DNA from 2 places in the Nocardia sp. IBHARD005 genome. Region 2 is predicted to be linked to the other one. Evidence: predicted binding sites of a transcription regulator. Region 2 holds the regulator's gene; the other holds the start of a gene.
The links. Region 2 encodes HspR, which represses chaperone genes until heat shock. Its sites were predicted from a motif close to ANNTGAGTNNNNNNNACTCANNT; they were not measured.
Positions count from the first base shown of each region.

Region 1: lon (endopeptidase La) is a predicted target of HspR. The motif match lies at 5,272-5,294, and genes of this name have one in related genera.

Region 1 covers NZ_CP199935.1:6,222,793-6,230,112, reverse strand. The annotation lists gene ACTWPB_RS29215 (hypothetical protein) at 1-305, shown strand, start outside; gene ACTWPB_RS29210 (protein kinase domain-containing protein) at 323-2,071, shown strand; gene ACTWPB_RS29205 (TetR/AcrR family transcriptional regulator) at 2,388-3,005, opposite strand; gene ACTWPB_RS29200 (Rv1157c family protein) at 3,089-3,868, shown strand; gene ACTWPB_RS29195 (DUF2613 domain-containing protein) at 3,899-4,069, shown strand; gene ACTWPB_RS29190 (DUF3068 domain-containing protein) at 4,066-5,136, shown strand; gene lon (endopeptidase La) at 5,309-7,320, shown strand, end outside.
Region 2 covers NZ_CP199935.1:1,894,454-1,901,773, reverse strand. The annotation lists gene ACTWPB_RS08885 (PIN domain-containing protein) at 1-184, shown strand, start outside; gene ACTWPB_RS08880 (FAD-binding oxidoreductase) at 188-1,357, opposite strand; gene ACTWPB_RS08875 (heat shock protein transcriptional repressor HspR) at 1,975-2,376, opposite strand; gene dnaJ (molecular chaperone DnaJ) at 2,376-3,569, opposite strand; gene grpE (nucleotide exchange factor GrpE) at 3,588-4,154, opposite strand; gene dnaK (molecular chaperone DnaK) at 4,151-6,016, opposite strand; gene ACTWPB_RS08855 (MFS transporter) at 6,225-7,295, shown strand; gene ACTWPB_RS08850 (IS701 family transposase) at 7,180-7,320, shown strand, end outside.

The DNA.
Region 1 (7,320 bases), 2.0 Mb from region 2:
CCGAACTGCTCACCTGGCACACAGCCAGGCACAACCACAACGCCGCGCGAATCCTGCGCCGTGCGCAGCGCCGGGCCGACGCCCTCCCGCGCGCCGACGCCGCCGCCTGCGGCTTCCGCGCCATCGATGCCACCGACCAGGCCATCCGCGCCGACTACGAGCGCGCCGTACTCCTGATCGAGCTGAACCGCCCCACCGAAGCCGAGAAGATCCTCGCCGAGGCCGTCGCCGAACTGGCCGACGAGCACGCGGCCAGACCGATGCTGTCGGAATTACTGGCCGAAACCCGAGCTCAGCTCACCTGATCCGAAGGAACCACCCGATGCAACCGCTCGACCCGAACGATCCTCGGCGGATCGGCGACTACCGGCTGCTGGGTGTCCTCGGTGCCGGGGGCATGGGCAAGGTGTATCTGGGCCGGAATCCGGGTGGGCGCACCGTGGCGGTGAAGGTGATCCGCCCTGATCTGATCGATCCTGAGTTTCGCGCGAGGTTCCGCCGGGAGGTCGCGGCCGCCCAGCGCGTCGGCGGTGCCTTCACCGCACCGGTTCTCGACGCCGATGTCGATGCCGAGGCGCCGTGGCTGGCCACCGGTTACGTCGCCGGGATCTCGTTGACGGACGCGGTGACCCAGTTCGGACCGTTCGGCGAGCCCGCGCTGTCGGCATTGGCGCACGGGCTCGCCGAAGCGCTCGTCGCGGTGCACGCGGCGGGGATCGTGCATCGCGACCTGAAACCGTCGAACGTGATGCTCGCGATCGACGGACCCAAGGTGATCGATTTCGGCATCGCCCGAGTGATCGCGGATTCCGCGCTCACTACCACCGGAAAGTTCCTCGGCTCACCGGGTTTCATGTGTCCCGAGCAGGTGAGCGGCGAAACCCTCAGTCCCGCATGCGATGTCTTCGCCCTCGGCGGCGTCCTCACCTTCGCCGCCGCGGGCCACGGCCCCTTCGGCACGGCCGAGGTCATGCAGATGCTCTGGCGCATCGTCTACGAGGAACCCCGCATCGAGGCCCTACCCCCGGCCCTGCGACCGCTCGTCTCCTCCTGCCTGGCCAAGGACCCCGCCGCCAGACCGACACCACAGCAAGTCATTTCGGAACTGGCGAGCATCGGTGCCTCCGATCGCGCCGGTTGGCTACCACCACAAGTAGTCGCGCACATCAGTACCGGTGCTGTCCGTCTTCTCGACCTGGATTCCGGCCTCGCCGACCCGCCCGGTGCGTCGTATCCCGACGCCGCCGCGACCTCCGCACCAGGCTGGTCGACGGCTATCTCGGCACCGAACCTGCCTACCTCGAGCCCGACCCACACCGCTCAGACCGGCTCGTCGAGGCCGAACTGGCCGACCGCGACCAGTGGATCGGCGCCGGCTCCCGAGAGACAGTCCGGTGGATTCATCTCCGGTCCCACCGAGGCACCCCGGCGAGGTGCCACCCACCCGGGACAGAATTCCGCCGCGATGGGCAGCGTGTACTCCCCGCCGCCCTTTGTGGTCGCGCACAAGCCCCCCGACGCGTTCACCGGCCGCCCGCGGCCCGCCACCGCATCGCGGCGCACCCGCACCCTCCTGATCGCCGCATCCGCGACGGTCGCGGTGGCGGTGGCCGGCGGTGCCTACCTCATCGGCACCCAACTGGGCACGGAATCCTCTGCGACGAGCACTCTCGCCGGAACCAGCACGTCCACCGGCCCCGACGACTCGACCACCGTCGCTCCGTCCAGCGCGACCGTCCCGTCGGAGTTCGTTGGCACGTGGAAGGGCCGCGCCAACGACGGCCCGGTCCAGTTCGACATCGAGCTCACCATCACCCCCGGTGCCGTCGGTCAGGAACTCGCCACTTCCGCCAACACCGGCGCCATCCGACGCGACCGCTGCGACCGTGCGGAAACCCTCACCGAGGCGACCGCCAACAGCCTCACCTTCCGCGCCAGGCTCACCGCCGGTAGCGGATGCTTCGACCAGGGCGCCACCTCGACGGTCACCCTGCAACTCGACGGCACTCTGGCCTACCGAACCCCTGGTGTCCTCGGTGGCACCATCGCCGGTTCCCTGCGCAAAGGCTGACATGCCCTCCGGTCGAACTGGAACAGGTTGCCGCCGGATTGCCGGCGGTTGCCTCGACGCGGGCGCAGCCGGTCATTTGTCCAGGAGCAATCGCCCGCGTCAGCCCGTGCGCGGGGTGCTGAGCAACGACCGCCACCGCTGCATCCCCCCAGGTGACACCGGTCTCAGAAAATCTGGCATTGCGATCTGGGTCACTAATATGTCAAACTCTCGCCCACACTGTGAAGCCGATCGGTCTCACAATGTCCGGAAAGGGAGTCGATTGAGCAGGCGGCAGGTGAGCGTGGTTGCCATCCTCCCGAAGGCTGCCCTGATGTCAGTCGAAAGTGACCAGCGCCCGGGCCGCGCCAGCGAGCAGATCGACCAGCTCGTCGACGGGCGGGCGCGACTCGCGCAGCAGCCACTCGTGCGCCACGCCGGTGACCGCGCCCGTGATCAACGCGGTGGTCAGCTCGGCATCCCCACGCAATCGCACACCCACTTGGGCCAGCGCCCCTTCGATCAGCGCCGACCAGGCGTGCCTGCGGGTCCGGCGATGGTTCTCCATCCGATCGCTCACCCCGACCACCTCGATCAGCGCCACCTGCGCGCGATAGGGGTCGGAGCCGAGCGACTCCAGGTACGCACCGAAACCGGCCCGCAGCGCGAGCTGTGGATCGGTCGATCCGAGCGCGATCAGAGCGTTGCCCACCGCGGCCGCCGCGTCGTCCTGGATCCGGTCGTAGGCCGCGAGCAGCACGTCCTCGCGGGTCTCGAACTCCTCGTAGAACTGCCGCTTGGACAGTCCGGCCGCCGCGCACACCTCGGCGAGCGAGCACGTGGCGTACCCGCGTTCGGCGAAGATTCGCGTCGCTGCTTCCAGGAATCGGAGTCGGCGCTCGGCTTTTCGCGCGATGACCGTACGACCCCCATACCGCCTGTCCGCTGTAGTCACCTCTCCAAAGTATCTGACACCCGGGATAACACTGACCTTTCCGGGTCGCTTCATCTATCCACCGAACAAAGGACGGCCGACCAGTGCTGAGCACCCGAGCATCGCGGACCGCATTGTCCGCCCTCGTACTAGCGGCGGGTGCGGCACTCGTGGCGCCCACGCAGTCGATGGCTGCCCCGCAGTCCGCCGCGACACCGCCGAATGTCCCCGCCATCGCGGAGAACGTCCCCTCCGGGACGCTGGCCGCGCTGGCACCGACGATCGTAGGCGCCATCTCCGCCCCCGGCCCCATCGCCGACGGCGGACAGGCCGCGATCCTGGCCCAGGCTCGCGTGCTGCTGGCCACGCCCGGCATCCCCGCGCAGGTCAAGACCACCCTCGAAAAGGTCATCACCTTCCTCGACGGCAGTGGCGGCGGCGGTCCCGAACTGCCGCCCTCGGACGGTCCGCGCATCGCGCAGTTCCTGTACCCGACCATCGGCAAGGGCTGCATCGGCCCGACCTCGGATTCCGTCGGCACCGCGCTGGCCGTCCCCGGCCCCGCCGAGCTGCCGCCGCCCGGACCGGCCGCGGGCCAGACCGGCTTCGTTTTCACCGCGCTCGGCACGAAAACCGCTACGGTCGTGCAGAATCCGCCGATGACGGTGCAGTGGGTCAACCTCGACAACCGTCGCACCGGCACCCAGCCGCTCACCACCGCGGCGGGTATCAACCCCGATGGCCCGGCCACCCTGTCCGCCATCGCCGACACCGGCCCCGGCCGGGTCGCCGCAGTGATCACCGGCTCGCTCACCACGGCCACCGCCGATGGTGACCGCACCTGCTCGTTCGCCCCGACCCTCGGGTTCTTCTCCGTCGGCTGAGTCTCGCACCACGCAATTGGAGTTCGATCTATGAAGTTTGTCGTCCCCGGCCTGGTCAGCGGCCTGGCCGGCGCGGTCATCGGGGTGATTGCCGTACTCGGCATCACCGCGGGCGCGCAACAGAATTCGATCCCGGCGCCCGAGGAGTCCGGTGACCCTGGCTCGTCGCTGCTCGGCAACGTGCAGTACGGCTCGCGATGAGCAACGTACGCAGGCTCATCGCCTGCATCCTCGTCGGTCTCGGCGCGCTGCTGCTCGCGGCCGCTGTCATGATCCCCACCTACACGGTCGGCAAGGTCGCCAAGACCCCGCTCGATCTGCGCATCACCACGGTCGCCAAGAGCGTGCCCGGCGAGGAAAGCCTTGTGCTCGACTCGAAGTCGCTCACCTCGCCCGAGGGCTCGGCCAAGATCGACACAGCAGTGCCGATCGTCTCGCAGCGCTTCCTGACTGTCGAGGAGCCCTCCGGTTCCGGCGAGATGACGGTTCAGGCCGGTCAGACTCTGCGTCGTGACGACCGCGATGCCAGCGTCGGACTGCTCACCGCCTCGGTCGACCGCGTCACCATCGACCGCGTCACCGGTCAGCCGATCGATGCCTCGCCCAACGGTTCCATCGCCGTCACCGTCGACAAGTCGGGCACCTCGGTGGCCGATGCGTCGCAGCGCCGTGGTCTGCAGTACCGCTTCCCGATCGGCACCGAGAAGCAGTCCTACCCGTACTTCGACCTCAACGCCCGCGCCACCTACGACATCGACTTCATCGACGAGTCGCAGATCAACGGCGTCCCGGTCTACCACTTCCAGCAGACCATCCCGGTGACGAACATGTGGGACGTCGTTCCCGCCGCCACCAACAAGCTCACCCTGCCCGCCGCCAAGTGGGGCCTGCCGGGCGAAGAGCCGGTCACCATGACCCGCTTCTACACCAACACCCGCGACGTGTGGGTCGAGCCGAGGACCGGCGCGGTCCTCAAGGGTGGCGAGAAGATCCACCTGTACTACGGCCGCAGCGCCGAGCAGGTCGACGTCACCGCCCTGAAGTCGCACATCGTCTTCGACGAACCGACCATCGAAGCCCAGATGGCCGTCACCAAGGAGAGTCTCGACAAGCTCGACCTCTACGGCAAGACCCTGCCGATCATCCTGGGTATCGCCGGCGCCATCGCCCTGATCGCGGGAGCCGTTCTCGGCTTCCTCAGCGGTGGTTCCACCTCCCGCCGCACGATCGATCCCCCGACCGAGCGGATTCGTCCCTCGAACCTGTAGACCACCTGTCCCACACGCCCTCGGCCTCCCCGGTCCTCAACCCGGGGAGGCCGAGGTCGTTTCAGGACCGATTTCGGAGAATTTTTCGCCGTGAGTGAACGGCGCGACCTGCAGGAACAAACCGCGAGGGGTCCATGTTGAGTCAGCAAAGCTCAACTTTGGAAGGGTCGACATGACTTCAGCTCAGAACCTGCCGGTGCTGTTCCTGACCGATCCGATCGTGCTGCCGGGCATGGTCGTGCCCATCGAACTGGACGAATCCGCGCAGGCCGCCATCGACGCCGCGCAAGCAGCCAAAACCGGTTCGGTGCTGGTCGCACCGCGCCTCGACGAGGGGTACGCGTCCTACGGCGTGGTCGCCACCATCGAACAGGTCGGACGGATGCGCGGTGGTGCGCCCGCGGCCGTGCTGAAGGCCGAGCGCAGGGCGCGGATCGGGCACGGGGTGACCGGGCCTGGCGCCGCGCTGTGGGTGGAGGCGGAACTCGTCGAGTCGGTCGAGCCCGACGAACACACCACCCAACTCGCCGCCGAGTACAAGAAGCTGGTCGTCGCCGTCCTGCAGCGCCGTGAGGCCTGGCAGATCATCGATATCGTCAACCAGCTCGACGACGTGGAGGCCATCGCCGACACCGCGGGCTACGCGCCGTACCTGTCCGACGAGCAGAAGCGCGAGCTGCTCGAGACCCCCGACGTCGTCGTGCGGCTGACCCGCCAGCTCGAGTGGATCAAAGACCACATCGCCGAGGTAGAGGTCACCGACAAGATCTCCGAAGACGTCCGCGACGGCATGGAGAAGAGCCAGCGCGAGTTCCTGCTGCGCCAGCAGCTCAACGCCATCCGCAAGGAACTCGGCGAGGACGAACCCGACGGCGCCGACGACTACCGCACCCGCGTGGAGAACGCGGACCTGCCCGAGAACGTGCGTGCCGAGGCGCTGCGCGAGGTCGGCCGGTTGGAGCGCGCCAGCGACCAGAGCCCGGAATCGGGCTGGATCCGCACCTGGCTCGACACCGTGCTCGACCTGCCGTGGACGGTGAAAACCGAAGACAGCACCGATGTTTCGGCTGCTCGCGCCGTACTCGACGCCGATCACCACGGTCTCGACGAGGTGAAGGACCGCATGGTCGAGTACCTGGCGGTGCGTGCGCGGCGGGCCGCGCGTGGACTCGAGGTCGTCGGCGGACGCGGTTCCGGCGCGGTGCTCGTGCTGGTCGGTCCGCCCGGTGTCGGCAAGACCTCACTGGGTGAGTCGGTCGCGAAGGCGTTGGGCCGCAAGTTCGTTCGCGTCGCCCTCGGCGGTGTGCGCGACGAGGCCGAGATCCGTGGCCACCGCCGCACCTATGTCGGCGCGTTGCCCGGCCGGATCGTGCGTGCGGTGCAGGAGGCGGGTTCGATGAATCCCGTTGTCCTGCTGGACGAGATCGACAAGGTCGGCTCCGACTTCCGTGGCGATCCGGCGGCGGCCCTGCTCGAGGTCCTCGACCCCGCGCAGAACCACACCTTCCGCGACCACTACCTCGACCTCGACCTCGACCTGTCGAACGTCCTGTTCATCGCGACCGCCAATGTCATGGACACCATCCCCGGACCCCTGCTCGACCGCATGGAGCTCATCACCGTCGACGGCTACACCGAGGCCGACAAGGTGGCCATCGCCCGCGACTTCCTGGTCCCCCGCCAGCTGGAACGCAATGCGCTGACCGCGCAAGAGGTTTCGATCACCGACGCGGCGTTGCGTGAGATCGCGGCGAACTACACCCGCGAGGCCGGGGTTCGCCAGATGGAGCGGCTGGTGGCAAAAGCCTTGCGTAAGGCAGCCACTCGCCTGGTCACCGGCGACGGCGGACGCGGCGGCGCGGATGCGGGGCCAGGCAACGACGCCGGGCCGGGCAGCGATGTCGGCAACGACGCCGGGCTCGGCGACGCTGCCGTCGGTGGTGCGGGCGCGCCGCTCGTCGGCAAAGGTTCGTACGGCGAAGGTGCGGTGCTCGGCTACGATCCCGAGCTCGGCTACGACAACGTCATCGACATCGCTGCCGGTCCGCTGCCGGTCGGCCAGGTGCCGAGCTTGGTCGTCGACCTCGACAACCTGACCGACTACCTGGGCCGCCCCCGCTTCACCCCGGACTCGATGGAACGCACCTCGGTCCCCGGTGTGGCGACGGGCCTCGCGGTGACCGG
Region 2 (7,320 bases):
CGACGTGATCGCCGAACATCACGCGGAACTGCTCTCGTATGTTCGAGCCGAAGGAACGCCGCGAGGTGCGCACGACCTGATCATTGCGGCTACCGCGCGGGCGACCGGACGGACTGTCATTACCACCGATCGGCGCGCCAAGTTCGGTGAGCTTCCCGGAGTCGAAGCCCTCCTGGTTGGCTGACTCTCAGAACAGGGGGTCGTGGCGGATTGATTGGGCTTGGGTGCCGGCTGCCATCAGGCGGAACTTGGTGGTTTGGACCATCGAGGGGGAGCCGACGATCTGAACGTCGCGGTCGGACCAAGGGCCGTAGCTGGCCACTACCTTGCCGATTTGGCCGGTCATTCGGGGTTCGAGGCCGGGGAGGTCGGGGTGGGGTTCGCCGGAATCGTAGTACCACCAGGGGTTTTCGTCACTTTCGGTGACGGGGGTGACGGTGAGCCATTTGTTGGCGAGGGCGAGTTGGCTCAGGACCTGGAGGTCGTAGAGGTCGCAGGGGTGGTGGCCGCCGACGAACAGGTGGACCTTCGGGTTGACGCGCCGTTGGGCCATCGCCATGATCTGGGCGCGCAGGGGGGCGATGCCGGTGCCGCAGCCGACCATCAGCATCTTGCGCTTGGTGTTGCGTGGCACGCCGAGGCCGCCGAGGGGCGAGCCGAGCGCCCACTGATCGCCGACGGCGGTGTGCGCGACCATGGCGGGGCTGACCCAGCCGCCGAGCACGCCGCGCACGTGGAACTCGATCTCGCCCTGGGGATTGGCGGGATTCGCGGGCGAGAGATAACGCCACATCCGCGGTCGCGAGGGGATCTGCACGCTGAGGTACTGGCCGGCGGCGTACTGCATCGGCACGTCGAGCTGGACCCGAACGATCGAGAGATTACGCAGTACCTCGCGATGTTCGACAACGGTGCCCGTCCAGGTGGCCGGTGTCGTCTCCTTGTCGGCGGCGCTGATCATCGCGCCGCTGATGGTGGCCAGGCCCTCGTCCCACGCGGTGGCGACCTCGTCGGTCCACATCTCCGCACCGGCGAACAACCGCATGGCAGACTTCAGCGAATTGGCCACGGCCACATAGTGAGCAGGTTGCACACCGTACTTGCGGTGGTCGCGCCCGAGCTGGGCCAGGAACGGCAGCAGCTTGTCGGGTTCCTCGAGCCGGTCGAGCGCGTAGGAGATCGCCGAGACGAGGCGGTCGCGCTGGGAGTCCATGGCAGCCGGGAAGTAGTCGCGGACACCGGGGTAGTCCGTGAAGAGGATCGAGTAGAACGACCTCGACAGCTTCTCGGGGCCACCGTCTTCCGCAGCAACCGCCTTGAACGTCGTACGGATCAAAGCGATAGTCCGCGAATCCATATGTGTCACAACCTCGTTTCGCCATCGAACGCTAGCCGCGCCGGCGAGTGACGGGCTGGGAGGACACTCGTCAGCAGCCGATGCGAGAAGTCTAGGCGAGGTTTGCCAGCTTAGGAATCGTACTCTTAAACATCACGCATGTAATTCTTGAAATACCAGGCGGTTCCCAGTAGTTTCCCATGAAAACATACCTGGAGACCGTTAACTGCGGGTGAACACCTGCCGATGATTCCCCAAAATGCCCGGCATACCAGGCAATTGGACACCAACATGCCTGGTAGAGCGACCCTTCCGCTACAACGACAGCCTGCCACGATCCGACGCGCCGGGCCATGACACGCAGGGTAGGCGCACCGGAGTGGCTGGCCGAGAGCGGCGAATCAGCTTTCAACCACACCGAATTCAGCATCCCATCAGCAAACTTTTGGACGTCCATGCTGATAAATCCGCACCTCAGCGCGCCGCAACGCAACTTCCGATCAGCAAGATCACGAATAAGTGAGTTGCTGGAGAGTCACTGGCCGGTCGCCGGGGGTTGACCGGAGACGAGCGAGCCCCCGGCTCGGCATCCACCGCAGTGGATTTCGAACCGGAGGCTCGTCGCAGGCGAATACGGCTCAGCGCCGATGCCGTGGCTGCCACACCACGAGCGCGGTACTGCGTGCCGGCGGCGACAGATCGGGCCGGTAGCCCGCCCGCAACCGCTCCAGCTCCACGCTCATCTCCTCGACGCGCTGCTGCAACGCCTCCACCTGATTGGTGAGTTCGATGATGCGCTTGATGCCGGCGAGATTGACGCCCTCGTCCTGCGACAGGCGCTGCACCTCGCGCAGCACCTCCACATCGCGGGCCGAGTAACGGCGTCCGCCACCCGAGGTCCGTTGCGGGGTGACCAAACCCAGCCGGTCGTAGGTACGCAACGTCTGCGCGTGCATCCCCGCCAGCTGAGCCGCCACCGAGATCATGAAGAACTCGGCACGCGAGGCCGCACCCGAAACAGACTTCGGATCATCTGACATCAAGCACCCGCCCATCCTCCACGCGGTTCGAAGCCACTGGTCCTCTCCGCCTCCTGATAGCGCTTGAGCGCATCGGTGGCGTCGGAGTCGAGCGATTGCGGCACCGCGACCTTCACCGTGACCAGCAGGTCACCGGCGCCGCCTGCCGCACCGCGCTTGGGCACACCACGACCGCGAACCCGCAGGATACGCCCGTCGGCGGTGCCCGCGGGCACCTTCACGCCGACCCGGCCGTCCAGCGTGGGCACGGAAACCGTAGTCCCAAGGACCAATTCGCTGTAACTCACCGGAAGCACCAGGGTGAGGTCGTCGCCCTGGCGGCCGAAGACCTTGTCCTGGCTGACATGCACCGTGACATACAGATCGCCCGAAGGCGCACCGCGCAGACCCGCCTCGCCCTGACCGGCCAGCCGGATCTTCTGCCCATCGCTGACGCCAGGAGGGATCCGGACGGTGATGGTGCGGGTGCGGTTCTGGATACCGGTGCCCGAGCAGTCGGTGCACGGGTCGTCGATGATCGACCCGGTACCGCGGCAGTCGTCGCAGGGCTCGCTGAAACCGAACGCGCCCTGATTACGGCTCACCACGCCCGCACCGTTGCAGTGCGGGCACACGCGCGGGCTGGTGCCCGGCTTGGCACCGCTGCCGTGACAGGTGGTGCACGGCGAGGGACTTGTCATCCGAAGTGGAACGGTGACACCCTGGGCGGCCTCGCGGAAACCCAGGGTGGTCTCGGTCTCCACATCGGCGCCGCGGCGCGGACGAGCCGCCGCCCGGCCGCCGCCACCCCGGTTGAACAGCCCGCCCAGCAGATCGCCGAGCCCGCCGTCGCCCGTGGTGCCGGTGCCACCGGCCTGGCCGAAGATGTCACCGATGTTGAAGTCCTGCGAAAAGCCGCCGCCCGCACCGGGGTTGAACCCGCCGCCACCGTAGGCCCGGCCGCCACCGCCGCCGCCCGCGAACAGGCGGCGCGTCTCGTCGTACTCCTTGCGCTTGGCCGGATCCGACAGCACCGCGTTGGCTTCGCTGACGGTCTTGAACCGCTCCTCGGCCTTGGTGTCACCCGGGTTGGAGTCCGGGTGCAGGTCACGGGCGAGCTTGCGGTAGGCCTTCTTGATCTCGTCCTGCGAGGCGCCGGAGGAGACACCCAGCTCCTTGTAGAAGTCCTTTTCGATCCACTCCCGTTGGCTCACCGGGCATCTCCTCCTTTCCTATTTCTCGTTCGCGTCGGCATCCGCGTCCGATGCCTCCGCGTCGGTTACCCCGACCAACGCGTGCCGAAGCACCCGGTCGCCGAACCGATAGCCCTTGCGCATGACGATACCGATCACCGGGTCGGCGCCCGAACCCTCGTGCTGCACTGCCTCGTGCAGCGTGGGGTCGAACGGGTCACCGGCGGAACCGAATTCGACGAGACCCTGCTTGGTGAGCGCGATCTCCAGCTTGTCGGCGACGGACTTCAGCGGACCGGTCTCGAGGTCGCCGTGCGCCCTCGCCCGATCCAGATCGTCGAGCACCGCGAGCAATTCGGTGACCACCGAGGCCTTGGCGGCATCGATATTGGCCTGGCGGTCGCGCTCGACCCGGCGGCGGTAGTTCGCGTATTCCGCGGTCAACCGCTGCAGATCGGCCGTGCGCTCGGCCAGCTCGTCGTGCTCCGGCTCGACGACTTCGGCCTCGAGGGCGGAGTCCGCCGGGGCGGCCTCCGCGCTCTCGTCCGCGGTGTCGTCCAGGATGTCTTCGACCAACTCCTGCTCCGAGGAGTTCGCCTCGGTCACTTCTTGTCCGTGTCGACCGGCTCGTCCACGACCTCCGCGTCGACGACCTGATCGTCATCGGCCTGGCTCGGGCCCGTGCCGTTGCCGGACTGCGCGTCGGCGGCGGCGGAGGCTTCGTAGATCGCCTGACCCAGCGCCTGCGACTCGGTGGCCAGCTTCTCCACGGCCGACTTCACCGCGGAGATATCGGTGCCTTCCAGCGCCTGCTTGGCCTCGGTGACCGCGTTCTCCACCTTCGCCAGCTGATCGGCGGAGACCTGTGCGCCACCCTCGCTCAGCTTCTGCTCGTTGATGAACTTCTCGGTCTGGTGCACCAGCGACTCGGCCTGGTTGCGGGTCTCGGCCTCTTCACGGCGCGCCTTGTCGTCGGCGGCGTGCGCCTCGGCGTCGGCGACCATGCGCTCGATCTCTTCCTTGGACAGACCGGAGCCGTCCTGGATCTTGATCTTGTTTTCCTTGCCGGTGCCCTTGTCCTTCGCGGTGACGTGCACGATGCCGTTGGCGTCGATGTCGAAGGTGACCTCGATCTGCGGCACGCCACGCGGGGCGGGCGGCAGGCCGGTGAGCTCGAAGGAGCCGAGCAGCTTGTTGTGCGAGGCGATCTCGCGCTCACCCTGGAACACCTGGATCTGCACCGAAGGCTGGTTGTCGTCAGCGGTGGTGAAGGTTTCCGAGCGCTTGGTGGGGATGGTGGTGTTGCGCTCGATGAGCTTGGTCATCACGCCACCCTTGGTCTCGATGCCCAGCGACAGCGGGGTGACATCGAGCAGCAGGACGTCCTTGACCTCGCCCTTGAGCACGCCGGCCTGCAGAGCGGCGCCGACGGCGACGACCTCGTCCGGGTTCACGCCCTTGTTGGGCTCACGGCCGCCGGTCAGTTCCTTGACCAGGTCGGACACGGCGGGCATCCGGGTGGAGCCACCGACGAGCACGACGTGGTCGATATCGGCCACGTTCAGGCCCGAGTCCTTGATCACGGACTGGAACGGCGCACGGGTGCGATCCAGCAGATCAGAGGTGATCTTCTGGAACTCCGAGCGGGTGAGCTGCTCGTCGAGGAACAGCGGGTTCTTGTCCGCGTCGACGGTGATGTAGGGCAGGTTGATCGAGGTGGACTGGCCCGAGGACAGTTCGATCTTGGCCTTCTCCGAGGCCTCACGCAGGCGCTGCATGGCCATCTTGTCCTTGGTCAGGTCGATGCCCGAGGACGCCTTGAACTTGTCGACCAGCCAGGAAACGACGCGCTCGTCCCAGTCGTCGCCACCGAGGTGGTTGTCACCGGAGGTGGCACGGACCTCGACAACGCCCTCGCCGATTTCCAGCAGCGAGACATCGAAGGTGCCGCCACCGAGGTCGAAGACCAGGATGGTCTGCTCTTTGTCGCCCTTGTCCAGGCCGTACGCGAGCGCGGCCGCGGTGGGCTCGTTGACGATGCGCAGCACGTTGAGACCGGCGATCTGGCCGGCTTCCTTGGTGGCCTGACGCTGGGCGTCTTCGAAGTAGGCCGGGACGGTGATCACGGCGTCGGTGATCTCCTCGCCCAGGTAGGCCTCGGCATCGCGCTTCAGCTTCATCAGCGTGCGCGCGGAGATCTCCTGCGGCGTGTACTTCTTGTCGTCGATCTCGACGTTCCAGTCGGTGCCGATGTGGCGCTTGACCGAGCGGATGGTGCGATCGACGTTGGTGACCGCCTGGTTCTTCGCGGGCTGACCGACGAGAACCTCGCCGTTCTTCGCGAAGGCGACGATCGAGGGGGTGGTGCGCGAGCCTTCCGAGTTCGCGACGACGACCGGCTCGCCGCCTTCGAGCACGGCGACGACGGAGTTCGTGGTCCCGAGGTCGATTCCGACCGCACGAGCCATAGTGGTTTCCTCCTGTTTGACGGGCTGAGCGTAGTGGGCTCAATCTTGCCCTCGAGATCTATCGCGAGTCAACCCGAAGTTGAGTCATGGTCGCTCAATGTTGTCGATCGGCATAACCGGTACCAGCGGCGATTCATTCCCGCCGCCCCGAAATATTTCCCGGCCCCGACGCCATTCTTGCCACGAGGGCGCTCAACTGCAGCCTCTGATGCTCGACGTGACCATCGTCAACGTGGCGGTGCCAAGTATCCAGGGCGATCTGCAAGCGGAATACTCGCAACTCGAATGGATCATCGCCGCCTATGTGCTCGCCTTCGCCGCGGTGTTGATCACGGGCGGGCGGCTCGGAGACATCTACGGTCGCAAGCGCGTATTCCTCACCGGCATGGCCGGTTTCACGATCGCCTCGGCAGCGTGTGGGCTGGCGACCGATCCGGCCGTGCTCATCGGGTCCCGCTTCGCGCAGGGTGCGATGGGGGCGTTGATGGTGCCGCAGATCCTGGCGATTATCCAGACGACGTTCCCGAAAGAGGAGCGGGCCAAGGCAATTGCCGTGTACAGCGGCGTCGGCGGTTCTGCCTCAGCGGTCGGGCTCGCGCTCGGCGGCGTGCTGGTGCAGGCCGATCTGTTCGGGTTGGCTTGGCGGCCGATCTTCTTGGTGAACATCCCGGTCGGGATCGCGGGATTCATCGCGGCGTGGTTCGTGATGAGCGATTCGAAGTCGTCTACGCCCCCTCGACTGGACCCCATCGGGATGGTGCTGTCGGTTTCCGCTGTACTGCTGCTGGTGTACCCGTTGACCGAGGGGCGTCGACTCGACTGGCCCGCATGGACTTTCGTGATGATGGCGGCAGCTCTCGCGGTGTTCGCCGGGTTCCTGTTCTACGAACGCGCGCTGACTCGGGCGGGACGGTCGCCGTTGGTCGACCTCGGACTGTTCCGGTCGCGCCCGTTCGCGATCGGGCTGGGAACTTGGTTGTTGTTCTGGATCGCCATGGGTGGGTTCTTCCTGGTGTGGACATTGTTCATGCAGGCCGGACTCGGATGGTCGCCGTTGCGGGCCGGGCTAATACTGCAACGGCATCTGTGTGAGTCGTTGCTGGTAGATCTGGTGCGTGGTGTTGGATCGTGTTGTGGCCGAGTTGGATTCGTTGATGTCGCGGATCGGTGGCCGGTTCGCGCGGTCGGAGCCGCGGGAGCGGGCGCGGGAATACGTGTCGGGGCTGCTGGCCGGGCTGGAGCGCAAGAATGGCTGGACGTTGGCCGAACGTGCTGGTGAGGGCTGTCCGGACGGGATGCAGCGG